DNA from 3 places in the Pseudomonas sp. R1-1 genome. Region 1 is predicted to be linked to each of the others. Evidence: riboswitches for the same ligand, from Rfam matches in the RefSeq annotation. Region 1 holds a riboswitch; each other region holds the start of a gene.
What was found. A riboswitch is a leader RNA that binds a small molecule or an ion and turns the genes downstream of it on or off. The one in region 1 is predicted to bind cobalamin.
Positions count from the first base shown of each region.

Region 1 (9,706 bases):
CCAGCACCACCGAAAAACTGTTTTCGCCGGTCTGCGCGGTCTCCTGAATGAATCCATAGGAGTTTTCACGTATCTGGTAAACGGCGACGGTGCCGTGTTCATCAATGTTGCAAATGAACTTCTGGTTGTACTCAGGCCGGAAAAAGATGCCGCGCGCGTCGGCATTGAGTCCGGAGATCCAGTGCGGTTGAACCGCGTGTGGCCGCAACAACGGGCTGCGGTTGCTCATGACCGTCACCGGCTCGCGATAGCGTGGGCCGAACGCCTGGTTCGACACGGCGTCGATCAGGCGATAATCCACCGCGTCCAGGCTGCCAACGTTGCGCATCGGAATATTCGCAATCCCCTCGACCGTACACAGCCGATCACCGGGTTGACGCGGGGTCCAGGTGTTCGGGTCGACTGCGAGCAGATGCTGAGCGGTGACCGTGCCGTCGCGCAACTGGGCGATGCCCAGCCGTGCCTGGCGTATTGCCGCTGCGCCGATCTTGCGCAGGGCAAAGCGCCCAAGCTGGAGCAACCCCAACACCGATTCCAGCGGATTGAGTTCGCGCAATGTCGAGATCAGCAGCGTTCGCGTCAGGCTGGTGAACCTTGGCAGGGCGAGGCGAATGCCGATCTTGCCTGCGAGACTGACCACCCGCGTGCAACCGGCGAGGTATTTGCCGATAGGCAGGGCAAAAGACACGATATCGGTGAACAGGCCAAGCCCGCCGCGTTCGATGCGTTGCGGTTCGCCGGACGCCAGGTCGTCAATGGCGCTCCAGAACGGTACGAACATCTTCCCCCAAAAGCTGAGGTCCTCGAGAAAATCCCTGCCGATGTCCATGCTGCGCGTAGCCTTGCGGGTTTCTTCGAGCAAGGCTGCCTCATCCTTGTAAAACAGTTCGCGGGCGATCATGGCGGCCAGTTCGTCTGCCCGGGCAGAGGTCAGGTTATTGGCCGCAAAGGGCAGGGTGCGTGCCGCGACGTCGGGCGAGCGATATTCAATGGATACCGCGGCAAACGTTTCGCCGACCTGTTCGGCGATAAGGTTGGCGTGCTCGTCCGTTCTGGGTTTCGAGCCGTCGCGGTAGGCTTCCCAGTCGAACGGCAACTCGGTGCCTTTTCTGAAAGACCCGCGGCTGGTTCGACTGCTGGAACCGACTCTCTCGACCTTGATCTCACCGCCGACCGGCAGCGAGTCGATGTCTTCGCGCAAACGTACGATACCCGCTCGCGGGAAGATTTCAACGTAGCGGACCTTTGCCGGATAGACAGGGTTGACCATTCGCAGAATGAACCCATAGCGGCCGCGCACCGCGTCGGTGTTGGTCTTGTTCTCATGTTCGACCTGCGTGTCGTTGAGCGGCAGCCGCAGCGAGTAAACAGTCACCTCGTCGCGCTCAAGGTCACCCCGGCATGCGGGCAGGTACTGGGCGAGCAATGTCTTGATCAGTGATTTATAGGCAGCTCTTGGCGTGGCCAGCCAGGCATCAAACGCCTGGTCATACGCCGCGTCTGAGGCGTAGCGAAAGCGGCTCGGCGGGCTCAGCGCGAGGTTGTTCAGGGCATCGAGCATTTCTTGCTCATGCTGTTCCAGCGTGCTCAATGCCAGTTCTATTTCGCTGACCGGGTAAGCCGCCTGACGTGTGGCGAACAATCCCATCGCCGCCCCCCATTCCACCGTCGGGCGGACCTTGGCGGCGGCTACCAGTCGCTGTTGCTCGATATCGTGCGCAAAGGCCCGAAAATGCTCTGCCGGCAGGTTGAGCAACTGTTCGAAGGTCATGTGCCGGGAGGAGCCGGGCGCGACGGATTCGGCAAGCATGAACCCGCTCTTGAAATTGACCCAGGTGCTGGACGTGGCGTACGGCAGTGCGTCGGGGATGTCCTGAACCCACGCTTCGCTGGCCACATTGCTCTTCATGGTGGCCACCGCTAACAAGGCAATGGGCCGCTCGACTGACAGCGATCTCTGGAAGTGTTCGATCAATGAATCGTGGATGGCCGAATAGCCACAGCCGGGCTCGATCAGTATCTGCAGTTCGTTTGAGTAGTTGCTGTGCGCGCCCGGTTTAATGCTCAGCCAGAGCGCACGCCACAACAACTTCGTCAAAACGCTGGCTGGGCCATTTTGCTTGTTCTTTAGGGTGTACCAACCCAGTTCTTTGGCAATACGTTGCGCCAGTTGCAGGTTATTGGCCGATTGCAGGGCTGTTTCCAGAAGCGCTACTGGCGTGGTCTGGCTCAACTTTTCGAAATTTGCATTGAGTTTCACCGGTACGACATTCGCCAGCAGACAGCGTGATGTTTCGGCTTCAATTTCGCGGACAACCCGCATGATTGTTTCGTCGCCGCCGGCGCTGAACAAATGCTCAAAATCACTGACAGGCCCGTGATGCCCAAGCAGCCATAACGCGCGATGCTCAACCAGATTGTGCAGCAGGCGCTTCCAGTCGGCATGTTTCGCGGGACGCCGCGGGACCAGCGCGTAATACGCCAGAACCTGGTCGAAGCGCACGGAACCGTCGCTTTTGAGCCCATTGCCGACCTTGCCGTAGATATCCAGCAGGACATCAACGTCGATGGACCAATAGATCGGCACATCTCTCAGCGTTATCGAGTGACCGGCGATCGGGAAAACTTCTGCAGAGTCAGGTGTCGGCGACTTCGTGGAACTCAACTGGAAGGACAGAAAGTCGTACAGGAAGTCGTTGCCTAACAGCGATTGATCGGCCGTGGCTGGCGTAGAAAGGTGGGTTATGAAATCTTCGTCTGCCTCCAGTTTTTTCAATACGCGAAAGGCTTCCTTACACTCTCGGCCCAATTCTGAGCCGGCGGGCGGGTGGTAATAGAGCTGGCTGGCATCGGTGTTGAAGTTATCGTCGATGAGCCCGTGCAGGTAACTGATCAGGTGATTGAGGTCCTGCAATCTGCGCGGCGGCGTCTTGCTGTAAAAACGGGATAACGAGGTAGACATTCAGGGCCTTAGAACCGTAGTGGCTGGAAAAATAGTCGAAGGCCATGAATATAGGAGGGTGGAAAACCGGTTGAGGCATACATATATATGGGTGTGAATGTGCTTGGGTTTCCATTTGTTAACAGTGCACCTGCCGTTCGAGCGCCCAGCCGTCGCCGTGGTCAGCGAGCCGGCGAGGGCATACGCCCGGCTTTTTCCGACAAAAATACTGGGACTTTGTCCCGCGCGCCGATTGGCGTAAACTGCGCCCAAGCCTGCGAGGAGTTTCCATGACCGCTATTACCATTACCGACGCCGCCCACGATTACCTGGCTGATCTGCTGTCCAAGCAGAACACCCCGGGCATCGGCATCCGCGTCTTCATCACCCAGCCTGGCACCCAGTACGCCGAGACCTGCATTGCCTACTGCAAGCCGGGCGAAGAAAAGCCTGAAGATACGGCGCTGGGGCTGAAAAGCTTCACCGCGTATATCGATTCGTTCAGCGAAGCGTTTCTCGACGACGCCGTGGTCGACTACGCCACCGACCGCATGGGCGGCCAGCTGACCATCAAGGCGCCAAACGCCAAAGTGCCGATGGTCAACGCCGACAGCCCGGTCAACGAGCGCATCAATTACTACCTGCAAACCGAAATCAACCCGGGGCTGGCCAGCCACGGCGGTCAGGTCAGCCTGATCGATGTGGTTGAAGACGGCATTGCGGTGCTGCAATTCGGCGGCGGTTGCCAAGGCTGCGGCCAGGCCGACGTGACCTTGAAGGAAGGCATCGAGCGCACGCTGCTCGAGCGCATCCCGGAACTCAAGGGCGTGCGCGACGTGACCGACCACACGCAGAAAGAAAACGCCTACTACTAAGGCGTTCGCTGCGAACAAGAAAAACGGCGCCCCGTGAGCGCCGTTTTTTTATGCCTTCGTTTTACCCAAGGTGGGAGCGAGCCTGCTCGCGAAAGGGCCATCAAGGGCGATAAAGATGCGCATGCCCCGCCCGATACAACGACGATTCACTGAACACCTCACTCCCCAGCACCCGCCCGACCAGAATCAACGCCGTACGCCGAAAGCCTTTCGCTGCAACCTTGTCGGCAATGTCCGCTAGCGTCCCGACTACCCAATCCTGATCCGGCCACGTCGCCCGGTGAATGACCGCAATCGGACAATCCGCACCGTAATGCGGTACCAATTCCACAAGAATCTTCTGCAAATGATTGACCCCCAGGTGAATCGCCATGGTTGCGCCATGCCGGGCCAGATTGCCCAGTTCTTCGCCGGCCGGCATTGCGGTCTTGTCGGCATAGCGGGTCAGAATCACGCTCTGCGACACATCCGGCAGGGTCAGTTCGGCCCCGAGCAGCGCCGCACAGGCGGCGGTGGCCGTCACGCCGGGAATGATCTCGAACGGAATATCAAGCTCACGCAGATAACGAATCTGCTCTCCGATCGCGCCATACAGGCTCGGATCGCCGGAATGTACCCGCGCGACGTCATGACCGTTGGCATGCGCGGTCTTGATCAGCTCGATGATTTGTTCAAGGTGCAACTCGGCACTATTGACCACGGTTTGCGCCTGATGCCCTTCGAGCACTGCGTCGGGTACCAGTGAACCGGCATAGATGATCACCGGACATTGGCGGATCAACCGTTGGCCTTTGACAGTGATCAATTCCGGGTCGCCGGGGCCGGCGCCGATGAAATAAACGGTCATCGATGGATCCTTGGAGAAGAGGCGCGACAACGCTTCAGATGAACATTGCTCATGATGGATGGCGGCGATTATCAGGAATTACGCGGCGCCGGCCAATGCCAGAGTGGCCTGAGCGTATTTTTGTCGGCTGATCAGCAGCTTTGCCGGCGCTTGCAGGAGTTGTTCGGCGAGCGCCAGCGCTGCGCTTTCCGCCACGCCGTAGCAGCCGGTGCGTTCGTAAGCGATTTGCGACTGGTGGCTGAGCATCGACTGGTAACCGGCCAGTTCCTCGCTGCTGAAGTACAGCAGGGGCAAGGCCAGTTGCGCGGCCAATTCTTGCAGGCCCGGCTCGTCGCGCTTCAAATCGATGCTGGCCAGGGCCTTGATCGACTTGAGCTCGATGCGGTGCGCCTGCAAGGCCTGGTCGAGTAACGCGCGCAGCGTACTGGTCGGACAGCCGCGCTGGCAGCCGAGGCCGACCACCAGCGTCGACGCTGCGCGGTCATCGCTCATGCGTGGTATTGACCGTTGCTGTTGCGGCGGAACAACCAGGCGCTGATCAGGCCCAGTGCCAGCCAGAACGCCACGTTGGTCAATTGCGAAGCGATCTTGAACCGGGTTTCCAGCGCTTCGGGCGCGAGCATCGAATGCACCAGCGGTTGCGGCGCGCCGATCACATGCGGCACCGCGAGAATCGCCACACCGAGCAGCTTCATCAGCCAGTGCCGGCTAAAGGCGATCAGCGACAGGCCGACCGCGGTCGAGGCCGCAGTGCCGATCCACCACATCTGTCGCGAAGCCAGATCAGCCGCAGCGGTGCCCGGCAATTCCGGCGGCAGGCCCAGCGTTGGCGCCAGCACGAACGTCGCGTAACCGGCCAGCCCCCAGAGCAGGCCTTGCGCGGTCGAGCGCGGCGCACGCAGGGTGTACAGACCGGCAAGCATCAGGGCGAAACCGACCGCTACCACCAGATTGCCAGCGGTGGTCGAAACCACCCGCTGCCAGCCGTTTTCCGGCTCCCAGGCTTCGCCGTCATGGCTGTGCGCCGCGGTGCCGGCCGCGTGTTCGTGGACTGCGGCGACCGGCTCGGATTTTTCATAGGTTTCCGCCTGAAGAATCAGCGGCGAGACCCAGAAGCTTTGCAGCAGCGTGAGGAGCAGGGCGGCCAGCAGGCCAGTGAAACCTGCGGTTTGCGCAATTCGCTTGATCATTCGACAGGTCTCAGTGGCACGGGAACGCAGCGCTGTGGCGGGTATCGTGGGCCGCGTTGTGCACCGCTTCGATATGCGAGAAACCGGCGAAATACACCAGCCCGGCGCCGAGAATCGAGGCGAAGGCGGCGGCAATCAGGCGTTGGCTCAGGGTGGTGGTGCTGGCGATTTTGTCCGCGTTGCTGGCGGTGCTGCTGATGATCGACATGGCGCTTCCCTATGGAGTGTCAGGGGCAGTCGAACGCATGCGGACCCTGCGTGACGGACACGCGGAGGTACGAACAGCGCCCGCCCACCGCGGGTTTGTTATGTCCAGTGACGCTGATTGCGCACCGTGTGTTGCGGGCCGGTCTCCGGGCTCACGAGGGGTTGGCGCCGGGCCAATCTGCAAGCGTCACCTTCCCATGCCGTTGGCACAGTGGTTTTGACGCTTCGCTCGCTTACCGTTGCGGGGGCAGCACCGGACTGACATGGCTCTGAGTAAAGCACATGATTCACCGGTTTCCCGTTTCACCCTGTGAAGGGCACCCGTAACAAGGCGTACAGGAGAGCATGCGGGTGGGTTTGAGTCAATTTTCGGTCGCGAGTGAATATCCAGGGTTGCTGACGGCGGTTTCGTCTGGCGGCGAGTTACTTTGGCAAACGCCCCAAAGTAACCAAAGGTCTTCGCCCTGACGTTCGGCCTGTCGGTCATGATCCCAATCCAGACATTGACCCGCCATTGCACCATGCGTAGCCTTGCGCCTTCGAGGTTCTTCGGTATCTGCCGAAGCTAAGAAGGGAACGCGGTCAAAGCCGCGGCTGCCCCCGCAACTGTGAACGGTGATGTTCGCTGCCACGCCACTGCCAGCTCGGTCAACGAGCCCGCGGGAAGGCGCAGCGAACGCCAGGCCTGGCGCCTGAACACTGTCAGCCAGGAGACCTGCCTCGTCACAGATTCTCACTTTCAACCGGGCGGGGTGATCCGGTGGCGAATACTTCCGGCGCGCGTGCGCGTGGCCGGTTCTCGTCCCGTATGCCCGCCGCTTTGCCAAAGGGCATACCGATGAAAACACTGGCCAAACTCCCCGTCACCATCGTCACCGGTTTCCTCGGTTCGGGCAAAACCACCTTGCTGCGGCACATGCTCGATAACGCCCAGGGCCGGCGCATTGCGGTGATCGTCAATGAGTTTGGCGAGCTGGGCATCGACGGCGAAATCCTCAAGCAGTGCACCATCGGTTGCACCGAAGAAGAAGCCAGCGGCCGCGTTTACGAACTGGCCAACGGCTGCCTGTGCTGCACGGTGCAGGAAGAGTTTTTCCCGGTGATGCGCGAACTGGTCGCGCGTCGCGGCGATCTCGATCACATCCTCATCGAAACCTCAGGCCTGGCCCTGCCAAAACCGTTGGTGCAAGCCTTCCAGTGGCCGGAAATCCGCAGCGCCTGCACCGTTGATGCGGTGATCACCGTGGTCGACAGCCCGGCCGTGGCCGCCGGCACCTTCGCCGCGTTTCCGGATCAGGTCGATGCCCAGCGCAAGCTTGACCCGAACCTCGATCACGAATCGCCGCTGCACGAACTGTTCGCCGACCAACTGGCCAGCGCCGATCTGGTGATCCTCAACAAGGCCGACCAGACCAGCGCCGAAGATCTTGCGCGCGTGCGTGCTGAAGTCGCGGAGGAGCTGCCGCCCGCTGTAAAAATCATTGAAGCGAGCAACGGCCGTCTGCCGCTGGACGTGTTGATCGGCCTCGGCGCCGGTTCCGAAGAGCACATCGACAGCCGTCACAGTCACCACGACCATCACCACGACGGTGATGACGATCACGATGACCACGATCACGACGCCTTCGACTCGATCTCCATCGAACTGCCGCAAGCCGACGAAAGCCTGCTGCTCGACGCGCTGACGCAACTGGTGGTGCAGCACGGTATCCTGCGCGTGAAAGGCTTCGCCGCGATTCCGAACAAGCCGATGCGCCTGCTGATTCAGGGCGTGGGTACGCGCTTCGACAAGCATTTCGACCGTCAGTGGGGCGCCGACGAAGCGCGCGTGACGCGACTGGTGTTGATCGGCCAGGAATTGGACGCAGCACAACTCGAAGCGCAATTGCGCGCCGCGCTCAGCGTTTAAGTCATGCACCTGCTCAGGACCCAGCCCGGCGGTTTCGTCTCGGATGACAATATTGCCGACCTTGGCCAGACGCCTGCCGAGCTGGTGATCCTGTGCAGCGGCGATTCCAGCCTCGCGCTGCTCGCCGAAGCGGCGCAGCAGTTGCCACAAGACTACCCGAGCCTGCGTCTGGCCAACCCGATGCAGGTGCAGAATCACGCCTCGGTCGATCTGTACGTCGACGAAGTGTTGCGTCACGCCAAGCTGATTCTGATTTCGCTGCACGGCGGCATCGCCTATTGGCGCTATGGCGTCGAGCGTCTCGTCGAACTGTCTGAACGCGGCGTGCAAGTGATTCTGGTGCCGGGCGACGATCGTCCCGATCCTGAACTCAGCGACTTGAGCACCGTCAACGCGGTGGACCGTGACCGTCTCTGGCAGTTTCTGCGTCAGGGCGGCCTGGGCAACGCGCTGGATTTCTTCCGGTGCCTGGGTAATCGCTGGTTTGCCCGCGATTACCCGTGGGCCGAGCCGCAAACCCTGCCGCGCACAGCGATTTATCATCCGGACAAAACCACCGCGACGCTCAGTGATTGGCAGGCCGAATGGCTGCCCGCACAACCGGTCGCGGCGTTGCTGTTTTACCGCTCGCACCTACAGGCGGCGAATACTGCGTTCATCGATGTGTTCTGCCAGCGTCTGCAGGCCGCCGGACTGAATCCGTTGCCCATCGCCGTGGCCAGCCTGAAAGAACCCGGCTGCCTGACGGTGGTCGAGGATTGGCTGGACGAAGTCGAGGCCGGGGTGATCCTCAATACCACCGGTTTTGCCCAGTCCAGTCCCGAAGCGCCGCACCTGCGACCGTTTCGCCGCAATATTCCGGTGATCCAGGCGATCTGCGCCCAGGACAACGAGCCCGGCTGGCGCGGCAGCGAGCAAGGCCTCGGCCCGCGCGATCTGGCCATGCACATAGCCTTGCCGGAACTTGACGGGCGCATCATCAGTCGGCCGATCAGCTTCAAGGATCTGGCCTGGCGCAGCGAGCGCAGCCAATCGGATGTGGTGTGTTATCGCGCACAACCCGATCGCATGGATTTTGTTGCTGAACTGGCGCGACGCTGGACTGATCTGGCGCGGGTACCGAACAGCGAAAAGCGCATCGCGCTGATTCTCGCCAACTACCCGACCCGCGACGGGCGCATCGGCAACGGTGTCGGCCTCGACACGCCAGCGGCAGCGCTGAATATCCTGCGTGCGTTGCAGGCTGAGGGCTATCCGGTTTCGACCGATTTGCCAGGCAGCGGCAGCGAGTTGATCCAGCAATTGCTCGGCGGCGTCAGCAACGATCTCGAGACGATTGACCTGCGCCCGTGCCAGCAAAGCCTGGCGATGGACGCCTATCTCGCGATGTTCGACGCACTGCCCGAAGCCAACCGCGCCGCCGTGATCGCCCGCTGGGGCGCGCCGCACAACGACCCGATGTGCCGCGACGGACGCATGATGATCGCCGGGCTGCGTTTCGGTCTGACCTTCGTCGGCATTCAGCCGGCACGCGGGTATCAGGTCGACCCGAGTGCGGTCTATCACGACCCGGATCTGGTTCCGCCGCATGGCTATCTGGCGTTCTATTTCTGGCTGCGCACCACCTACGGCGCCCACGGCGTTATCCATGTCGGCAAGCACGGCAACCTCGAATGGTTGCCGGGCAAAGGTGTCGGCCTGTCGGAGAACTGCTGGCCGGACGCGCTGCTCGGGCCG
Region 1 covers NZ_CP071663.1:3,398,737-3,408,442, reverse strand. Annotated here, with positions in the region: gene J3P75_RS15395 (SET domain-containing protein) at 1-2,962, opposite strand, end outside; gene nfuA (Fe-S biogenesis protein NfuA) at 3,232-3,816, shown strand; gene cobM (precorrin-4 C(11)-methyltransferase) at 3,917-4,663, opposite strand; gene J3P75_RS15380 (cobalamin biosynthesis protein) at 4,742-5,155, opposite strand; gene J3P75_RS15375 (CbtA family protein) at 5,152-5,853, opposite strand; gene J3P75_RS15370 (CbtB domain-containing protein) at 5,864-6,061, opposite strand; cobalamin riboswitch at 6,181-6,400, opposite strand; cobalamin riboswitch at 6,586-6,797, shown strand; gene cobW (cobalamin biosynthesis protein CobW) at 6,899-7,969, shown strand; gene cobN (cobaltochelatase subunit CobN) at 7,973-9,706, shown strand, end outside.

Region 2 (9,706 bases), 890 kb from region 1:
GACCTGCGGCAGCCGATCCATTCCATCGGTTTGTTCACCGCGTGTCTGCGCGAGTCACGCCTGGGCGATAGCGAACGCAGGCTGGTCGATAACATCGACCGTTCACTGCTCAACGTTTCGCAGTTGTTCCGTTCGATCCTCGACCTCTACACCTTGGATAACGGCCGGGTCGAAGCAAAAATGCAAACGCTGAACCTCGGTGGATGGCTCGCGGACATCGTCCGCCAACATCAGGAAGCGGCGCGTTGGGCGGGTGTCGAACTGCGTTTGCGTCCCTGTTACCACTGGGTCAGAACCGACCCGGCGCTGCTGGCGACCATGGTGCAGAACGTGCTCTCCAACTGCTTCAAATACGGCGCTCAGCGGCCGGTGCTGATCGGCGTGCGTAAACGCGGGGCAGGGCTGGCTATCGTCATCCATGACTGCGGCAATGGCATTGCCGAAGAGCACCTGCACAAGGTGTTTGAGGAGTTTTATCGGGTGCGGCAGGTACGCGATAAAGACGTCGAGGGTGTCGGGCTGGGCCTGTCGATCATCAAGCGCCTGGGTGAACTGATCGATGTGGACGTCGCTCTGCGCTCGCGGGTAGGGTGCGGCACGGCGGTGACACTTGCCGGTTTGCCAATCGTAGCGGCGCCGCAGTCACGGCTTGTCCGCGGTGAAGCGCGACAGGTGGGTTTGTTGACGGGGCTGAAGGTGTGTCTGGTAGAGGATGATCGCAACGTGTTGCTGGCGACGTCGACGTTGCTCGAGCGCTGGGGCTGTGTCGTGCAAGCCGAATGGTCGGCCGAAAACCTGGTCACCGACTGCGACATCCTTGTCGCCGATTATGACCTCGGCACCCATGCCACGGGCATCGAATGCATCGATGAAGTGCGCAGGCAGCGCGGTTGGGCGGTGCCTGCGATGATCATTACCGGCCACGACGTCGAAAGGATTCAGGCGGCCTTGCACGATCGGCAGATTGCGATTCTGTCGAAACCGGTGCACCCCGCCGAGTTACGCACGACGCTGCGCGCCCTGCGTGATCGACGAGGCGAATCCTGCGAAAACGTACTGACGTAAAGTCCGATCTTCAGGGCTTTACGTCAGTGCAGTGCTAGATGTTCGCCAGCGCCCTGGCCAGGTCGGCACGCAGATCTTCGACGTCTTCGACGCCTACCGACAGCCGTACCAACCCATCGCCGATTCCAAGCTTTGCGCGGGTTTCGGCCGGGATGGTCGCGTGGGTCATGATTGCCGGATGCTCGATCAGGCTCTCCACGCCGCCAAGACTTTCGGCCAGAGCGAAGATCTGCACGTTCTCGAGGAACCGCCGTGCGCCGGCCAGATCGCTGTTGAGGTCCACGGAAATCATCCCGCCGAAACCGCGCATCTGCCGTTTCGCCAGTTCATGCTGCGGGTGTGACGGCAAGCCCGGGTAGTAGACGCGTTTGACCTGCGGCTGTTGCTCGAGCCACTGCGCCAGATCCAGCGCATTGCTGCAGTGCCGCTCCATGCGCAGCGCCAGGGTTTTCACCCCGCGCAACGTCAGGAAGGCATCGAACGGCCCGGAGATCGCCCCGACCGCGTTTTGCAGGAAGCCGAGTTTCTCCGCCAGTTCGGCGTTCTGCCCGACCACCGCGATACCGCCGATCACATCGGAGTGACCGTTGAGATACTTGGTGGTCGAGTGCAGCACGATGTCGAAGCCCAATTCCAGCGGGCGCTGAATGTAAGGGCTGGCAAACGTATTGTCGGCCACGCAGATGATCCCGCGGGCGCGGCAGATGCGGGCGATCGCGGCCAGATCCGACAGGCTCAACAGCGGGTTGGTCGGTGTCTCGACCATGACCATGCGCGTGTCATCCTGCAACGACGCTTCGAACGCCGACAGATCGGCCAGATCGACAAAACTGAAACGGTGCCCGGCGCTGCGCTGGCGGACCTTGTCGAACAGGCGGAACGTGCCGCCGTACAAGTCATTGCCGGAGACGATGTGCGAACCGGCATCGAGCAATTCCAGCACCGTGGAAATCGCCGCCAGCCCCGAAGCGAAAGCGAACGCGCGGGTGCCACCTTCAAGGTCCGCCACACAGCGTTCGAGGGCGAAGCGCGTCGGGTTGTGCGAGCGCCCGTAGTCGAAACCCTTGTGCACGCCGGGGCTGTCTTGCAGGTAGGTGGAGTTGGCGTAGATCGGCGGCATCAGCGCGCCGGTGGTCGGGTCCGGTTGTTGTCCGGCGTGGATCACCCGGGTCGCGAAGCCTTGGGATTTATCGTCGTGCTGACTCATGCAAGGGATCTCCGTAATTGGTTGAGCATGTCGGTGCGGGTGATCAAGCCATGGAAGCCCGATGCATCGGCGATGATGGCGACAAGGCCACGGCTGAGCACCGCTTCCAGCTCGGCCAGCGTCGCGCCAGGGGCGAGGGTTTGCAGTTTGTCGGTCATCACGCTGGACACCGATTGGCTGAAGCGCGCGGCGTCTTCGTGCACCGCCATGAGGATGTCCGATTCATCGATCACACCCACCAGTTGCTTGCCTTCGACCAGCACCGGCAGTTGGGAAACATCGGCGAGACGCATGCGCTGAAACGCGGTCAGCAGGGTGTCGTCGGGGCCGACACTGATTACCCGGCCGTCCTCGAAACGCCGAGCGATCAGGTCGCGCAAATCGCCGTAGCCTTTGCGTTGCAGCAGGCCCTGATCGGTCATCCACTGGTCGTTGTAGACCTTCGACAAGTAACGCGTGCCGGTGTCACAGACGAAACTGACCACGCGTTTCGGCTCGGTCTGCTCGCGGCAATAACGCAGCGCAGCGGCGAGCAGGGTGCCGGTCGACGAGCCGCCGAGAATGCCTTCAGCCTTGAGCAACTGGCGCGCGTGATCGAAGCTTTCGGCATCGCTGATCGAGTAGGCGTGACGCACGCTGGAAAGGTCAGTGATCGACGGGATGAAATCCTCACCGATTCCTTCAACCGCCCATGAACCGGGCGTTGGTAGCGTGCCGTCGCGGCTGTATTGCGCCATCACCGAACCGACCGGATCGGCCAGCACCATCTCCAGATCCGGTTGCACCCGTTTGAAGAAACGGCTCAGACCGGTCAGCGTACCGGCCGAACCGACACCCACCACAATCGCATCCAGATCATGTTCGGTCTGCGCCCAGATTTCCGGTGCGGTGCTGCATTCGTGGGCCAGCGGGTTGGCCGGGTTGTTGAACTGATCGGCGAAAAACGCGCCGGGAATGTCTTTCGCCAAACGCGCGGCGACGTCCTGGTAATACTCGGGATGGCCCTTGCCGACATCGGAGCGGGTGATGTGCACTTCGGCGCCCATGGCCTTCAAATGCAGGACTTTCTCGGTGGACATTTTGTCCGGTACCACCAGCACCACCCGGTAGCCCTTCGCGCGGCCGACCAGTGCCAGGCCGAGGCCGGTGTTGCCGGCTGTCGCCTCAACGATGGTGCCGCCCGCTTGCAAACGGCCGTCGCGTTCAGCGGCATCGATCATCGCCAGACCGATGCGATCCTTGATCGAACCGCCGGGGTTCTGTGATTCAAGTTTGAGAAACAGCGTGCACGGCCCGGTATCAAAACGGGTGACCTGAACCAGCGGAGTATTGCCTATCAGCCCAAGCACGGCAGGGCGTGATTCCTTTGACATTTCTTCACCTCATGATGGTGTTGATCGCGTTCCAGTCGCGAAGAAAGACTCGCGTGCAACATAGGCTCAGCGATGATCCGTCGCAACCTTTAGTCCTGCGTTGATGCAGCCAGTTTGATCTAACGATAGAACGAAATTAGCGCCGTGGCGGACGGGTTTGAACGGGTTTACACAGACGCGTCATTGAGTTTCGGAAGGGCGGCATAGAAGCGTGAATTGCTTGAACATCAAGGAGATTTTCTACAGCGTTTTGTGGGCGGAGACTGCCCAAATCGCCAGCAGGCTGGCTCCCACCGGTTTCGCGGTGCAGGCAAGGCTTGGAGCAACACGCAGATCCACTGTGGGAGCCAGCCTGCTGGCGAAGGCTATCCGTCAGTCGCCGAAGTGCTGAATGACCCACCGCTATCGCGAGCAGGCTCACTCCTACCAATGGATTGGGTTCATTCCCAAAGACGTGTCGGCTGCCAGGCCGTCATCGCTTGCAGGCAAGCTCCCACACTTGATTGCATTTCTTCAGTTGGAGCGGGGTCATCCAACTAAAAGCCCCTCATCGGAACGCCGCCCGCCTAGCCCTCTCCCAGAGGGAGAGGGGACTGACCGTGGTGGATGCGAAAGGTACGCCGACCTGAAATACCGAGTCGTATGCAGAATTTGAAATGGCCACAAATCAGCTCCCTCTCCCTCGGGAGAGGGCGGGGGTGAGGGGCCGCCACACCACAAATCCAAAGCCAACCACCCGCTTCTCGCACCGGTTTCGCGGTGCAGGCAAGGCTTGGGGCAACACGCAGATCCACTGTGGGAGCCAGCCTGCTGGCGAAGGCTATCCGTCAGTCGCCGAAGTGCTGGATGACCCACCGCCATCGCGAGCAGGCTCACTCCTACCAGTGGATTGAGTACATTCCCAAAGACGGGTCGGCTATCAGGCCGTCATCGCTTGCAGGCAAGCTCCCACATTTGATTGCATTTCTTCAGTTGGAGCGCGGTCATCCAGTTACAAGCCCCTCATCGGAACGCCGCCCGCCTAGCCCTCTCCCAGAGGGAGAGGGGACTGACCGAGGTGGATGCGAGGGCTACGCCGACTTGAGATACCGAGTCGAATACAAATTTCAAATCCAACCAAAATCAGCTCCCTCTCCTCGGGGAGAGGGCTAGGCGGGCGGCGTTCCGATGAGGGGCGAATTCACCGCAAAGCCCAAGCCATGCGACGCTTCTGACCACTCAACAATGAGCGCAAGCTCGAGTGCTCTTGATCTTGCGTCACCAGCGACGTCGGAAGGCTGAGCGGAGGGATTGATCCGGGCGTGGGAGCGCAGCGACCGTACGACGCAGTCGTACACAGCGGAAGTAGGTGCAGCGAAGCAAACCGTAGCCGCTGCGCCCGGATCGATCCCGCAGCGAAGGGACCCGAGCCTGCGAGGGCCGAACGTAGGAGCAAAGCCTTTTGGTTCCTTTTTGGCGTCTGAAAAAGGGACTCGCCGTAAGGGCGAAACCCTAAGCCGCAGCACCCGCAGCAACGGATATGCCCCCAATCAAAAAAGCGGTCCTGCCCCCCAACGTCACGAGTGAAACCGCAAAATCCGCTCACCATCAAACGGATCAATCAAATACCGCGCCCGAACCCCAAACGTCTCCCACAAACGCTGCGGCGTCAACACCTCCAGCGGCCTGCCCAACGCCACCAACTCCCCCCGTTCAAGCACCGCCAGACGATCACATTTAAGCGCCTGATTCAGATCATGCAGCGCAATCAACGTAGTCACCGGCAAAGCCCTCACGACACTCAGAATCGTCAACTGATGCTGAATGTCGAGATGGTTCGCCGGCTCGTCGAGCAACAGAATCTGCGGCCGCTGCGCCAGTGCACGGGCAATGTGCACCCGTTGCCGCTCACCACCCGACAGGCTGCACCAGATGCGCTGACGCAAGTGCAGCGCATCCACATCCACCAGCGCCTGCTCAACGATGGCAGCGTCCGCAGCCGACCACGGCTGTAACGCCGACAACCACGGCGTCCGCCCCAGCGCCACCGCATCGAACACGCGAATGCCGTCATCGGTGTCAGCCTGTTGCTCGACCACCGCGAGTGTCTGCGCAACGCTGCGGCGCGCCATTTTGCCCAGGCGCTGACCGTCGAGCAGTACCTCGCCAGCGCTCGGCTCGCGCAGGCCGGCCAACAGTTTCAACAAGGTCGATTTACCCGCACCGTTCGGCCCGACAATGCCCAACGTTTCGCCGCGTTGCACCTCAAGGCTGACAGCCTTCAGCAACTCGGCGCCGCGTACCTTGAAGCTCAAGCCCGAGCAGCTCAATACCGCGTTCATCGCGCCGACCTCCGGCCCACCAGAATCAGCGCAAAAACCGGCGCGCCGACCAGCGCCGTAATCACCCCGACCGGAATCACCTGGCCCTTGATCAGGGTCCGCGACAACACATCGGCGGCAATCAGAAACACCGCGCCGCCCAAGGCACTCGCTGGCAGCAAGCGAGCATGCCCGGTGCCAAGCAACAACCGCGCCGCATGGGGAATCACCAGGCCGACAAAACCGATCGAACCGACAATCGAGACCATCACCGCCGTGACCAACGCCGCGCAACCGATCAGCAGAATCTGCACGCGGCGCACTGGTATGCCGAGCGACGCCGCCGAGTCCGCGCCAAAGGTAAACGCATCCAGCGCCCGCCGATGCCACAGGCACACAACCAGCCCGAGCAGGGCCACCGGCACCGCCAGCCACACCGATGGCCAGCGCACCCCGCCGAGGTTGCCGAGCAGCCAGAACATGATTCCGCGCGCCTGCTCGGAACTCGCCGAGCGGGTAATCAAAAACGCTGTCAGCGCATTGAACAATTGCGATCCGGCAATCCCGGCCAGAATGATCTGCCCGGTACCGTTGGCCGAGCCACTGACCCGTGCCAGCAGAATCACCAGCACGAACGCCGTCACCGCACCGGCAAACGCACCGGCCGACAGCGACACCAGCCCGGCACCGACGCCAAGCAACGCGACCATTACCGCGCCAGTCGAGGCCCCGGCGGAGATGCCCAGCAAATAAGGATCGGCCAACGGATTGCGCAACAGCGACTGCAAGATCACCCCGCACGTTGCCAGCCCGGCACCGCAGGCTGCGGCGACCAAGGCGCGGGTCAGGCGGTAATTCCAGACGATGCCTTCATCGATGGGGTCGAGCACATAACCGGCGCCCCACAGCTTGTTGGCCAGCACCTGCAGCACCACGCCCGGCTCGATCGAAGTCTCACCGATCGCCACGCCGCCCATGAGCGCGAGCGCGAGCGTCAGCACAACCAGCAGCGAACGGATCAGGCGTCTGCTCATGGCGCCAGGTCGTAGGCGTTGATGGCGGCGGCGAGTTGCGCGAGGCCGTCGAAGGTGCGCAGGCTGGCCTGCATGGCCATGGCGTCGAGGATGATGATGCGGTTGTGTTTCACCGCGTCCATGTTGCGCGTCACCGGGTCGCTGCGCAGGAAGGCAAGTTTCTTCTGATAATCGTCAGCCGGGAAACGCCGACGATCCATGCGCGCGATGACCAGGAAAGTCGGGTTGGCCTTGGCAATGGTTTCCCAGCCCACGGTTGGCCATTCTTCATCCGACTCGACCACATTGCGCACGCCCAGGGTGCTCAGCATGAAATCCGGAACGCCTTTGTGACCGGCCACAAACGGCTCGATGTCCATCTCGGCGCTGGAAAACCAGACCACTGCGCTGACGTCTTTGCGCTGCTGGGTTTTCGCCGTGGCGATCGATTGCGCGAGGCTGGCCTTGAGCTGTTCGTTGAGCTGTTCGCCACGCGCCTGCACATCGAAAATCGCCGCCAGTTGGCTCACGCTCTTGTAAATGCTGTCGATGCGAAACGGTGCAAGGCGCGTCCCATCGGAGCCAACGAGATTGTCCTTGGCTTCGCAGTCGGAGGGCAGCAGGTAGGTCGGAATCTTCAACTCATGGAACTGCTCGCGGGTGCCGACCGCACCTTGCGGGCCGACCATCCATTCCAGCTCCACGGCGACCAGTTCCGGGCGCTTGCCGATCACCGCTTCGAAGCTCGGTTCGTTATCAGCGAGGCGCTCTATCTTTTCGTTCTGCGCCTTGTAGTTCGCCAGCACGTCGTTGAACCACAGCGAAGTGCCAACGACTTTGTCGCTCAGCCCCAGGGCATAGAGCATTTCCGTGCCGGCCTGGCCGATGGTAACCGTGCGTGCCGGGGCGTGCTGGAAGGTCAGGGTACTGCCGCAGTTCTCGATCGTCAGCGGATAAACCGTGGGCGCCGCTTGCGCGAAAGCGCAAAGGCCCAGACCGGTGAACAGGGTGGCAATACGGGGCAGCAGCATGGGGCAGTCTCCAATGGAACCGTACGGGGAGGGCGGGTACGGTTTGGAAACACACCATCAAGCGCTGTCAGCAAACAGCGCAAGGCCGGTCATCGCGCAAAAAAGCGCACGGCACGATGTCCTTCCCGGACACCCCGCCGGTTAGTAGTCATTGTGCCGGCAGGTCTCCTGACTGATGCGTCATCGCCTGGCTCCGGCCTTCCCGGGGGTTACCCAGTGGCAGTCGAGGAGCAGGCTCGGCACCTACAGTTGCGGGGGCAGTTCCGATCGATGCTGAGCAAGCACCTCGGATTCCCTATTAATCCCGTGTGGAAACCGGCGGCGGCATGGTAGACGATTTGGGCGGTTGAGGGGGAGATCAATCTGTTGAAAAGCCCCTCACCCTAGCCCTCTCCCGGAGGGAGAGGGGACTGACCGCGGTGGATGCGAGGGCTACGTCGACATGAAATACCGAGTCGAATGCAAATTTCAAAACCAACCGAAATCGGCTCCCTCTCCAGGGGGAGAGGGCTGGGGTGAGGGGCCGGGTCACTACAAGGCCAAAGCCGAACGCATGCTTTTGACCACCAACCTCCCGATCCTGAAAAAACCACACAACCCTGATTTGCAATCCACGAACCCCCAACGCTAATATACGATCCATATACATTCCGTATCGGATTACCGCCATGGGCATCGTAAAAATTTCCGAAGACATGCACGAAAACCTGCGCATCTCCAGCAACGCACTCAGCCGCTCGATCAACGCGCAGGCCGAGCACTGGATGCGCATCGGCATGCTCGCCGAGTTGCACCCCAATCTCGACCACAGCGCGATCTGCCGTTTGCTGATCCGCGCCGAACAGAACGGCGGGCTCGACCTGCACCAACTGACACAGGAAGTCGCCCTCGCATGAGAAACCAGATCAAGCTCAACACCCCGGCCGAGATCGAAAAATCCCGCGCGGCCGGCAAACTGGCCGCCGAAGTGCTGGCGATGCTGGTGCCCCACGTCAAGGCCGGGGTGACTACCGATGAACTGGATCGGCTGTGCCACGACTACATCGTCAATGTGCAGAAAGCGGTGCCGGCCAACGTCGGTTATCACGGCTTTCCGAAAACCGTCTGCGCCTCGGTCAATGACGTGGTCTGCCACGGCATTCCTTCTGCTACACCGTTGAAGGACGGCGATATCCTCAACCTCGACATCGCCGTGATCAAGGACGGCTGGTTCGGCGACACCAGCCGCATGTACGTGGTCGGTGAGGCCACGCCTGAAGCGCAACATCTGATCAAGACCACCTATGACGCCATGTGCGCAGGTATTCGTGCGGTCAAACCGGGCGCCACGCTGGGCGATATCGGTTACGCGATTCAGTGCCTTGCCGAAAAGGAAGGCTTTAGCGTGGTGCGCGAATATTGCGGCCACGGCATCGGCAAGATCTACCACGATGAACCGCAGATTCTGCATTACGGCTTCCCCAATCAAGGGATGAAGCTCAAGGCGGGAATGATTTTCACCGTCGAACCGATGCTCAACGCCGGCAAACGCCACGTAAAGAACATGCCCGATGGCTGGACGGTGCTGACCAAGGATGGCTCGCTTTCGGCGCAGTGGGAGCACATGGTCGCGGTGACGGAGACGGGGTTTGAAGTGCTGACGGCGTGGCCGGATCAGATCGAGGGGTATGCGGCAATCGTTTGATACCGCGCTTGGCGGACGGAACAATCATCAAAT
Region 2 covers NZ_CP071663.1:2,512,297-2,522,002, forward strand. Annotated here, with positions in the region: gene J3P75_RS11485 (ATP-binding response regulator) at 1-1,065, shown strand, start outside; gene J3P75_RS11490 (cystathionine gamma-synthase) at 1,100-2,272, opposite strand; gene J3P75_RS11495 (pyridoxal-phosphate dependent enzyme) at 2,269-3,645, opposite strand; gene J3P75_RS11500 (ABC transporter ATP-binding protein) at 5,202-5,966, opposite strand; gene J3P75_RS11505 (FecCD family ABC transporter permease) at 5,963-6,979, opposite strand; gene J3P75_RS11510 (ABC transporter substrate-binding protein) at 6,976-7,989, opposite strand; cobalamin riboswitch at 8,131-8,324, opposite strand; gene J3P75_RS11515 (ParD-like family protein) at 8,658-8,885, shown strand; gene map (type I methionyl aminopeptidase) at 8,882-9,673, shown strand.
Region 2: linked by a shared signal. The riboswitch ahead of J3P75_RS11510 (ABC transporter substrate-binding protein) and the one ahead of J3P75_RS15370 (CbtB domain-containing protein) in region 1 are both predicted to bind cobalamin.

Region 3 (9,706 bases), 970 kb from region 1:
TCGGGTTCGATGGAAAATAAAAGTGCACATAAGAAGCTGTCATCCGCCCTTCACGATAAACCGCCTCGGCCCCGCGCCCGCCATTCGGGCTCAGCCCACGGGCAATCGGCGTCAGCTCGGTGGTCGTCAGCGAATGGTGATACGTGTGCCCGCGCAACGAGCCTTCCGGCAGATCGACCGCCTGCAGCGCCAAGGCCGCCAGACGCTTTTGCATCACCGCATCGCCCTGCAACAACCCGACCAGTTCAGCACGGGTGCCTTCGACATCGGTCAGCGAATCGAGCAGATACAGCATGCCACCGCATTCGGCCAGCAGCGGTTTGCCCGCCGCGTGGTGTGCACGGATCGCCTCGAGCATTGCAGTGTTCTGTGCCAGTGCAACGTGGTGCAGCTCGGGGTACCCGCCCGGCAGATACAGACTGTCCGCCTCGGGCAATTGCGTGTCGCGGATCGGTGAGAAGAAGCTCAACTCGGCGCCCATCGCCTGCAACAGATCGAGGCTTGCGCCGTAGGTGAAGGCAAATGCCTCATCGCGGGCCACCGCGATCCGCACGCCGTTCAACAACGGCTCGGCAGCAATCACATCCGGCGCGGCGAACTCGACTGCTGGCGGCAAGGCGACTTCGCAACTGCTGGCCAGTGCGTCGGCGGCAGCGTCGAGGCGCAGGTCCAGATCATTCAGTTCGCTGGCCTGTACCAGGCCGAGATGGCGGCTCGGCAGCTCGATACCGGTCTCACGCGACAAGGCGCCGTACCAGCGCAGGCCTTCGGTGAGACTGCCTTCAAGCAATTGCGCATGACGCAAGGTGCCGACGCGGTTGGCCAGCACTCCGGCGAATGGCAGGTCCGGCTGATATTTCGCCAGGCCCAACGCCAACGCACCGAAGGTCTGCGCCATGGCGGTGCCGTCGATCACCCCGAGCACCGGCACGCCAAAGTGTCGCGCCAGATCAGCGCTCGACGGCGTGCCGTCAAACAGGCCCATCACGCCTTCGATCAGAATCAGGTCCGCGTCGCCGGCGGCTTCCCACAACAGGCGACGGCTTTCCTGCTCGCCGACCATCCACATGTCCAGTTGATAGACCGGCGCACCGCTGGCGCGCTCGAGGATCATCGGGTCGAGAAAGTCCGGGCCGCATTTGAACACGCGGACCTTGCGCCCCTGATTGCGATGCAAACGGGCGAGCGCGGCGGTGACGGTGGTCTTGCCCTGGCCGGAAGCCGGCGCGGCAATCAGGACGGCCGGGCAGTGACGGGGCTGATTCAAAGTTCGACGCCTTTCTGCGCTTTGATGCCGGCCTGGAAGGCGTGCTTGAGCATGCCCATCTCCGTGACCGTGTCGCCCATCTCGAGCATTTCCGGCTTGGCGCCGCGACCGGTAACCACCACGTGCTGCATCGGCGGCCGCGCCTGCAAATCGCTGAGCACCTGATCGAGATCCAGATAGCCGTGCTTGAGGGCGATATTCAATTCATCGAGCACCACCAGCCCGATCGACGGATCGCGCAGCAGTTCGCGAGAAACTTCCCACGCCGCCGTGGCGGCGGCGATATCGCGCTGGCGATCCTGGGTCTCCCAGGTGAAACCTTCGCCCATCACATGGAAGCGCACTTGCTCGGGGAAGCGGCGGAAGAACAGCTCCTCGCCCGTGCTGTTGCGGCCCTTGATGAACTGCACCACACCGCACTGCATGCCGTGGCCCATGGCGCGGGCGAGCATGCCGAAGGCCGAGCTGCTTTTGCCTTTGCCGTTGCCGGTCAGCACCAGCACCAGGCCGCACTCGTCGGGCGAATTGGCGATGCGTTCGTCGATCACGGCTTTTTTACGCTGCATGCGCGCCAGATGGCGTTCGTCGCGCTCGGGGGAATCGGTCATGGGGAGCTCTCCGTTGAGACGGGTAAACGGCGGGCAGGCACAAGATTAGACGGCAAAAAGCCTGGCATCGCCCACCGTGATGCCGCTGGATGGATCAGGCCGGTCTCCGGGCTCATGAGCGGCGTAGGCCAGACTGCGCGCCTTCCCGCTGTTGAGCAGTGGCATTGAACGCAGTGTTCACTCATTTACCGTTGCGGGGGCAGCGCCGGGATCGTCGTGGCTTCGCGTGAAGACCACCCTCACCGGCTTCCCTGTTTCACTCTGTCGACGCAGGTCACAGAGCACCTGAAACAAGCGGCGAAGGTTAGAGGGTTGGGGGTGGAGCGTCAATTAAAGAGGCGGCCATCGGGCGAGAAACTGCCACCAATCAATTATCTGCGGGCAATCTTGTGCCAGACTGTGACAAGTGATATCAAAGAGCCATGCTTTTCTCGAAAAAGCACACCACAACAATAAGGACGATGACGATGCAAGGCATGATCATCAGCAACCCGCGCCTGGAATTCCTGCGCCCGGTGCTTGAACGCTGGTTTGACTGTATCGACCGCTACAACACCGTGCGCGGCGACGGCGATACGCCGTACTGGCATGATGAGAAAGCCAACCTCGGCCTGCTTTCGGCCGCAGCCTGGATGGCCGAACTGGTGACCTTGAACGACACCGTCACCCGCAAACAGAACGAAGACGGCGAGCGCAATGCCCGCGCCGATCTGTTTATCGCCGGCAGCGAAGACCGCGCCTTCATTCAAGCCACACAGCGCTGGCCACGGGTCAACAACCTCAACCTGACCCAAGCCCTGGCCGATATAACCTCTGACGCCAAACGCACCAGTTATGCCAGCGATCTCAAACTCGGCTGCCTGTTCGTCGCCCCGCAAAAAGCCCAGCACAGCGCCAGCCCCGAAGAGCTGCAGGACATGGTCGACGATCTGCAAAAGGGACACACCTGCGCCGTGGCCTGGTATTTCCCCTATGCCTACCGCAAATTGCACAGCGAAGCGGGCAACTATCACCCGGGCATTGCCGTGCTGTTCAAGGAAGCCCGCGGTTGAGCAGTTGAACCATCGGGCTTGCGCCCTCCTCTATGGTTAGGAATGCATTCATAGGGAAGATCAGCAATGCGCAAGCCCCACCTCGTTTTCGTCATCGCCCTCGCCGGCGGGCTCAGCGCCTGCGGCGAAACCTCTAGCCTGCAAGTCTCCGACGGCACTGGCCCGTCGCCGAAACTGCCGGAACCGAACAAGACCCTGATCCCGACGGTGAACATCGCCCCGGCGATCGGCTGGCCCGAGGGGGCAAAACCAACAGCCGCGGCCGGCACTCAGGTCGCCGCGTTCGCCGAAGGCCTCGATCATCCGCGCTGGCTGTACGTGCTGCCCAATGGGGATGTGCTGGTGGCCGAAACCAATGCGCCACCGAAACCGGACGACAGCAAAGGCATTCGTGGCTGGGTGATGAAAAAGGTCATGGGCAAGGCGGGCGCCGGCGTACCGAGCCCGAATCGCATCACCTTGCTGCGCGATGCCGACAAGGATGGTGTGGCCGAGACGCGCACGGTGTTTCTGCAAAACCTTAATTCGCCGTTCGGCATGACCCTGGTCGGCAACGATCTGTACGTGGCCGATACCGATCGCCTGTTGCGCTTCAATTACGAGCCCGGCACCACCGAAATCAAGTCACAGCCGATCAAGGTCGTCGATCTGCCGGGCGGCACGCTGAACCATCACTGGACCAAAAACGTGATCGCCAGCAAGGACGGCAGCAAGCTCTACGTCACCGTCGGTTCGAACAGCAACGTCGGCGAAAATGGCCTGGATCAGGAAGAGGGTCGCGCGGCGATCTGGGAAGTCGATCGGGCGACCGGCAATCACCGGATCTTCGCCTCGGGCATCCGCAACCCCAACGGCCTGGCGTGGGAGCCCACCAGCGGCGCGCTGTGGACGGCGGTCAACGAGCGTGACGAGATCGGCAGCGATCTGGTGCCGGATTACATCACCTCGGTCAAGGACGGCGGCTTCTATGGCTGGCCATTCAGCTATTACGGCCAGCACGTCGATGTACGGGTCAAGCCGCAGAACCTCGATCTGGTGGCCAAGGCCATCGTCCCGGACTACGCGGTCGGCCCGCACACCGCCTCGCTGGGCCTGACCTTCGCCGAGGGCAACACGTTGCCGGCGCAATTCAAGGAAGGTGCGTTCATCGGCCAGCACGGCTCGTGGAACCGCAAACCGCACAGCGGCTACAAAGTGATTTTCGTGCCGTTCAGTGGCGGTAAACCCAATGGCACGCCGGTGGATGTGCTGACCGGCTTCCTCGACAAGGACGAGAACGCGCTGGGCCGCCCGGTGGGCGTGGTGATCGACCCGCAAGGCGGGTTGCTGGTAGCGGATGATGTCGGCAACAAAGTGTGGCGCGTGTCGGCCACAAAATAACTTTCGCCTGACACAAACCACTGTGGGAGCTAGCCTGCTAGCGATGGCGGTAGACCAGTCGATATCAATGTGACTGACACTCCGCGATCGCTAGCAGGCTAGCTCCCACATTTAATTTTGTGTGATTGAATTAAGGGTTATGCGCCAACTGCCCGGGCTGCAGCACCCGCTTGGCACTCAGATAGGCCTTCTGCCAATACGCCTTCGACAGGCTGTCGAGCTTGACCGTGCCGCCCGTTGCCGGCGCATGCACAAACCGCCCTTCGCCGACATAAATGCCCGCATGGCTGACCTGCGAGCCGCCGTTGGTGGCGAAGAAAATCAGGTCGCCGGTCTGCAAGCCTTCCTTGCCGACATTCGGTGCCTGCATGACGATCATTTCGCGGGTGGAGCGTGGCAGCGAGATCCCCGCGGCATCGCGGTAGACGAAACCGATCAGGCCGCTGCAATCGAAACCCGAATCCGGCGTGTTGCCGCCCCAGCGATAAGGCGTGCCGACGAGGCCGAGCGCGCGAAACAGCACGTCTTCCGCCACCGGAGAAAAAGCCTGGGAGGGACCGAACACAATCGGCGCGCGAACCACGGGGGCTGGCGGCGGTGTACGACTGGCGCAAGCGCTGAGCAGCGCGGCGCAGAGGATCAAGGTGAGGCGGGCCGACATCGTCATAAGCAGAACATCCTGATCAGGCTGCGGCTTTCTCTGCCGAATGGACAGAAACAAAACCGCCTGCGTCTGTACGCAGGCGGTTTGCCATCAATATGATTCAGGATTCTAGCGGCTACGCGGCAAACTTCAAGTAAGACTTTAACTTCACCTTGTAAAGTTTGTGTCTACTCCGTTTGCCGGTAGCCTGAGTATCGCCACGAACGCAGCGACAACAGGGAATTACTTGCGCGCGGTGACCACGGTCGGAGCGTTCGCCAGGGCGCGTTTCGCTTCGATGAAGGTCTTGCTCCAGTAGCTGTCACCCAGGCTGTCGATGCGAACACCGCCGCTGCGACGACTGCTGGAGTGGATGAACTGGTTGTCGCCCAGGTAGATCCCGGCGTGACTGACCCGGCCGCGACGGCCGTTGGTGGCGAAGAACAACAGATCGCCCGGCTCAAGGTTGCTGCGCGCAACCAGCGGCGCATCAACGTTGATCATTTCGCGGGTGGAGCGCGGCAGGTTCATGCCGGCTTCTTCGCGGAACAGGTAACCGATGAAACCGCTGCAATCGAAACCGGCTTCAGAGGTACCACCGAAACGGTAACGGGTACCGATCAGGGACATGCCGCGTTCGAGAATGCTGTCGGCCAGAACAGGAAGCTGATAAGGCTTCTTGCCGTTGAATTCATTGAGTTCTTTTTCGGTGTCCAGCTCTTCCTGATAAATAACGGAAGACTGGGCCGTGGCGGAATTTTTAACCTGTTGAGGCTGCTCTTGAACTGGAGAATGAGCAGCGCAACCGTACAACAGGGTGACGAGTGCGAGAGGCACGAGGGGTGCGAAGCGCTTTAGCATGGGCACGACCGTGGCTGATAGTTGTAAAGAAGCCGAGACTATGCCCGCTATCGTCCTCATTTGCAAATTCAATCGAACTTTATGTGACTTGGCGGTTTCTCGTTTACATCTAAGCGCTTAAGCCCATTTGAACCGATACGCAGCCTGCAACCCATGCAGGAATGCGGATTTTCTGGCGCCTGAAAGATGCCGTCCTGCCCTTGAACCCCGCAGAACGACAGGCTCGGCTTACCAGCCGAGGGTTTCTTTGAGGAAGGGAATGGTCAGCTTGCGTTGGGCCTGCAACGAGGCCTGGTCAAGCTGTTCGAGCAGATCGAACAACGCACTCATGCTGCGCGTGCCGCGAGTCAGGATGAAGTGCCCGACCTCGTCGGTCAGGTGCAGACCACGACGCGATGCACGCAATTGCAGCGCACGCAATTTGTCTTCATCGGAAAGCGGACGCATCTGGAAAATCAGCGCAAGGGTCAGGCGCGATTTCAAGTCGGCCAGTTTCACCGGCAGTTCGCGTGGCGAAGTCGACGCAGCGATCAGCAGACGCCGACCGCTGTCACGCAGACGATTGAACAGGTGAAACATCGCCTCTTCCCAGTCCGCCTTGCCGGCAATCACCTGCAAGTCGTCGAGACAGACCAGTTCGTATTGTTCGAGGTTGTCGAGGATTTCGACGCCGCGGTCCATCAACTCGGCCAGCGGCAGGTACACCGCTGGCTCGCCCATCTGCTCGAAACGCAAGCACGCGGCCTGCAACAGATGCGTGCGCCCTACGCCGTGTTTGCCCCACAGGTAGATCAGGCTCTCTGTCCAGCCGGCGTCGGCTTCGCAAAGACGCTCGACATAGCCGAGTGCAGCGGCATTGGCGCCTGGGTAGTAGTTGATGAAGGTGGCGTCGTCACGCAGACGCACACCTAGGGGCAGCTGAATCGGTTTCATGCTGACTGAACGGTTACCAAGGAACCGTTAGTGGCCTCTGTGTAAAGTTGGCGAAGTTTATACCCGTGACGCTGAGCGCACAATGCGACAGAGTCCAAGCAAAATCAAAGGTTTGCGTTAACGCCTTGGTTTCCTGACAGATTCTTTGGCGCCGACGCCTGCCGAAAACGCGGCAACCCGGCGGTTCGCCGGGTTGCCCTTCGCTCTTACACCTCCGGCTCGTCCACACCACTGTAGATGTCGGAATCCTTGTACAGGTCGTGCACATGGCGCACCAGGACCATGATCACCGCCGCCACCGGCAACGCCAGCAACACCCCGGTAAAACCGAACAGCTCGCCACCGGCGAGAATGGCGAAAATCACCGCCACCGGATGCAGGCCGATGCGGTCGCCCACCAAAAGCGGTGTCAGCGCCATGCCTTCCAGCGCCTGCCCGACCATGAACACCGCGACGATGCCGACCATCGGGTATAGATCGCCACCGAACTGGAACAAACCGGCGATCAGCGCCGCGCCGATACCGATGACGAAGCCCATGTACGGCACGATCGCCGCCAGACCTGCGATCAGGCCGATCAACAGCCCCAGCTCCAGACCGACGATCATCAGCCCCGCCGCGTAGATCACACCCAGCGCCAGCATCACCAGCAACTGCCCGCGCACGAACGCGCCGAGCACTTCATGGCATTCGCCGGCCAGCGCCACCACGCGCTCCTCGCGATCACGCGGCAGCAGGCTGCGGATCTTCGCCATCATCACGTCCCAGTCGCGCAGCAGGTAAAAGCTCACCACCGGAATCAGCACCAGATTCGCCAGCCAGCCAATCAGCGCCAGACTCGACGCCGTCGCCTGGCTCAGCACCACGCCGACGATATCGGTGGTCTGGCCCATGTGTTCACTGATTGCCGCCTTGACCTTGTCGAACTTCCAGAAACCGTCCGACAGCCCCAGCTTCGCCTGCGCCCACGGCACCGCGGTGTGCTGCAGCCAGTCGAGCATCTGTGGCGCCAGCTCGTACAGACGCAGCAACTGCTTGGCGAGCATCGGCACCAGCACCAGCAACAGCGCAGTAACGATCAAGGTGAACAAGGCGAACACCGCGATGACTCCCCAGGTGCGCGACAGACCCGCGCGCTCCATACGATCCACTAGCGGATCGAACAGATAAGCCAGCAGCAGCGCAACCAGGAACGGCGTGAGGATCGGGTGCAGCAACCATACAAACGCGCAAAGCAGGACTACCCCACCGAGCCAGAACCAACGCCGCGTATCGGCCATTTACCACTCCTGCTTCTATATAAAGAAAGATTTACCAACGAAAGCGTAACGACGGCGCCGCCGCTACCGGAGCGGGCGCTGCCACCGGTGCAGCACCGGCCTCCACAGGCTGCGGCGCAGGCATCGGAGCCGGCGCTTCTGGCGGCAACTCCTGCAACTTCGCCAATGACAGCTGCGCACGCAACTGCTCGGCACTGCCGTTGACCCGGTAGACGATGCGATCGCCATCGACAGTTTGCAGACGCACGCCGAACGGTTCGAGTAACCGCAACAGCGCCGCGTAATGTTCCAGATTCATGCCCTGCACTTCGAGGGTCTGCTGCCCTGCGGCGCCGGGCTTGACCACAAAGCGCGGCGCCAGGCGCTCGGCCACAGCCAGCATCACCGCATCGGCCACAGCGGCTTGGTCCGCACCCTGCACGCTGCCGGCTTCTTTCTGATCGCCCAGCCACAGGCGCCACTTGGCCTGCCACTGCCCGCCTTCTTCACGGGCATGCACGGCCAGCAAGGCGTCGGCGTTGTAGCGTTCGGAAGCACTGCGCAACGGCGCAGCATCGGCGCCCTCGAGTGTCGGCGCGGTGGCGACCAACTGCTCGCTCAGGTCGGCCAGCGGCAGGCGCAGCGGCAAGCCGCGATGTTGCGCCGCCGCACGTAATGGCGTCGCGGCCGCCTGACCATCGCCGACCAGACTCGACCCTTCGGTCGAATCGTTCAGCCACCAACCGAGAATCGACGGCCGATTGGCGCCCCACAAGGACAACCCGGCGCGACGCAGCGCCTGTTCGCTGGTCGCCGGGTCGAAATCGACCTTCAGCACTTCCGGCGGACCAGCATCGAAACCGAATTGACTGATGATCTGCTGCGGATCCTTGCGAATTGCCGCCAAGCCGGGACTTTGCGGGGCTTTCGGGTCGCCGGTCAGACGCAGCACCAGCGTGTCGAGCGCCGCCTGCGTGGCGCGATCGCGTTCTTCCGGCGCCTGGCCAGTGACTGGCTGGCGCACCTGATAAAGGCCTTTGAGATTTTCGGCGTGACTCGCCAGGCTGAGCAGCGACAGACAGCCTACAAACATGAATTTTACAAAACGCATGGAGAATTCCCGTCGACAGGAGCGGCTGGAACAGGCCGCGTGAACCGTTTGAGCAAGGCTGTGACCCTTGGCCTGCGCAAAACATTCACACGGCGGCGGTAAGTTTTTGCACAGTGATAACGATAGACGGTTAATGGCCACACCTTATACAGACGTTCATGGCGCTGGATTGTAAAAAAATTCCACGGATATGGCCCTGCCCGTCGGTGCGAGGATGGCCGCTGCCCCTCAAGCCTGATAAAATCGCGCGCCTTCGCAGACCGGCAACAGCCGGGCACCCCGAAACTCGCGTGAGGCCACCGCCACCTCGATTTCGATGTTCCCGCTGAACTCGGTCGTTACCCCCTGAATCCCCTCCCCTAAAGGCCTGGATCATGAGCAAGCAACCCTCCCTGAGCTACAAGGACGCCGGTGTAGACATCGACGCCGGTGAAGCATTGGTCGAACGCATCAAGAGCGTCGCCAAGCGCACTGCGCGCCCGGAAGTCATGGGCGGCCTGGGCGGTTTCGGCGCCCTCTGCGAAATCCCGGCCGGCTACAAGCAGCCTGTGCTGGTGTCCGGTACCGACGGCGTCGGCACCAAGCTGCGTCT
Region 3 covers NZ_CP071663.1:4,365,959-4,375,664, forward strand. Annotated here, with positions in the region: gene J3P75_RS19530 (cobyrinate a,c-diamide synthase) at 1-1,267, opposite strand, end outside; gene cobO (cob(I)yrinic acid a,c-diamide adenosyltransferase) at 1,264-1,875, opposite strand; cobalamin riboswitch at 1,956-2,179, opposite strand; gene J3P75_RS19540 (hypothetical protein) at 2,343-2,927, shown strand; gene J3P75_RS19545 (PQQ-dependent sugar dehydrogenase) at 2,994-4,307, shown strand; gene J3P75_RS19550 (C40 family peptidase) at 4,438-4,974, opposite strand; gene J3P75_RS19555 (C40 family peptidase) at 5,194-5,811, opposite strand; gene hda (DnaA regulatory inactivator Hda) at 6,040-6,744, opposite strand; gene J3P75_RS19565 (AI-2E family transporter) at 6,951-8,024, opposite strand; gene J3P75_RS19570 (DUF2066 domain-containing protein) at 8,056-9,114, opposite strand; gene purM (phosphoribosylformylglycinamidine cyclo-ligase) at 9,489-9,706, shown strand, end outside.
Region 3: linked by a shared signal. The riboswitch ahead of cobO (cob(I)yrinic acid a,c-diamide adenosyltransferase) and the one ahead of J3P75_RS15370 (CbtB domain-containing protein) in region 1 are both predicted to bind cobalamin.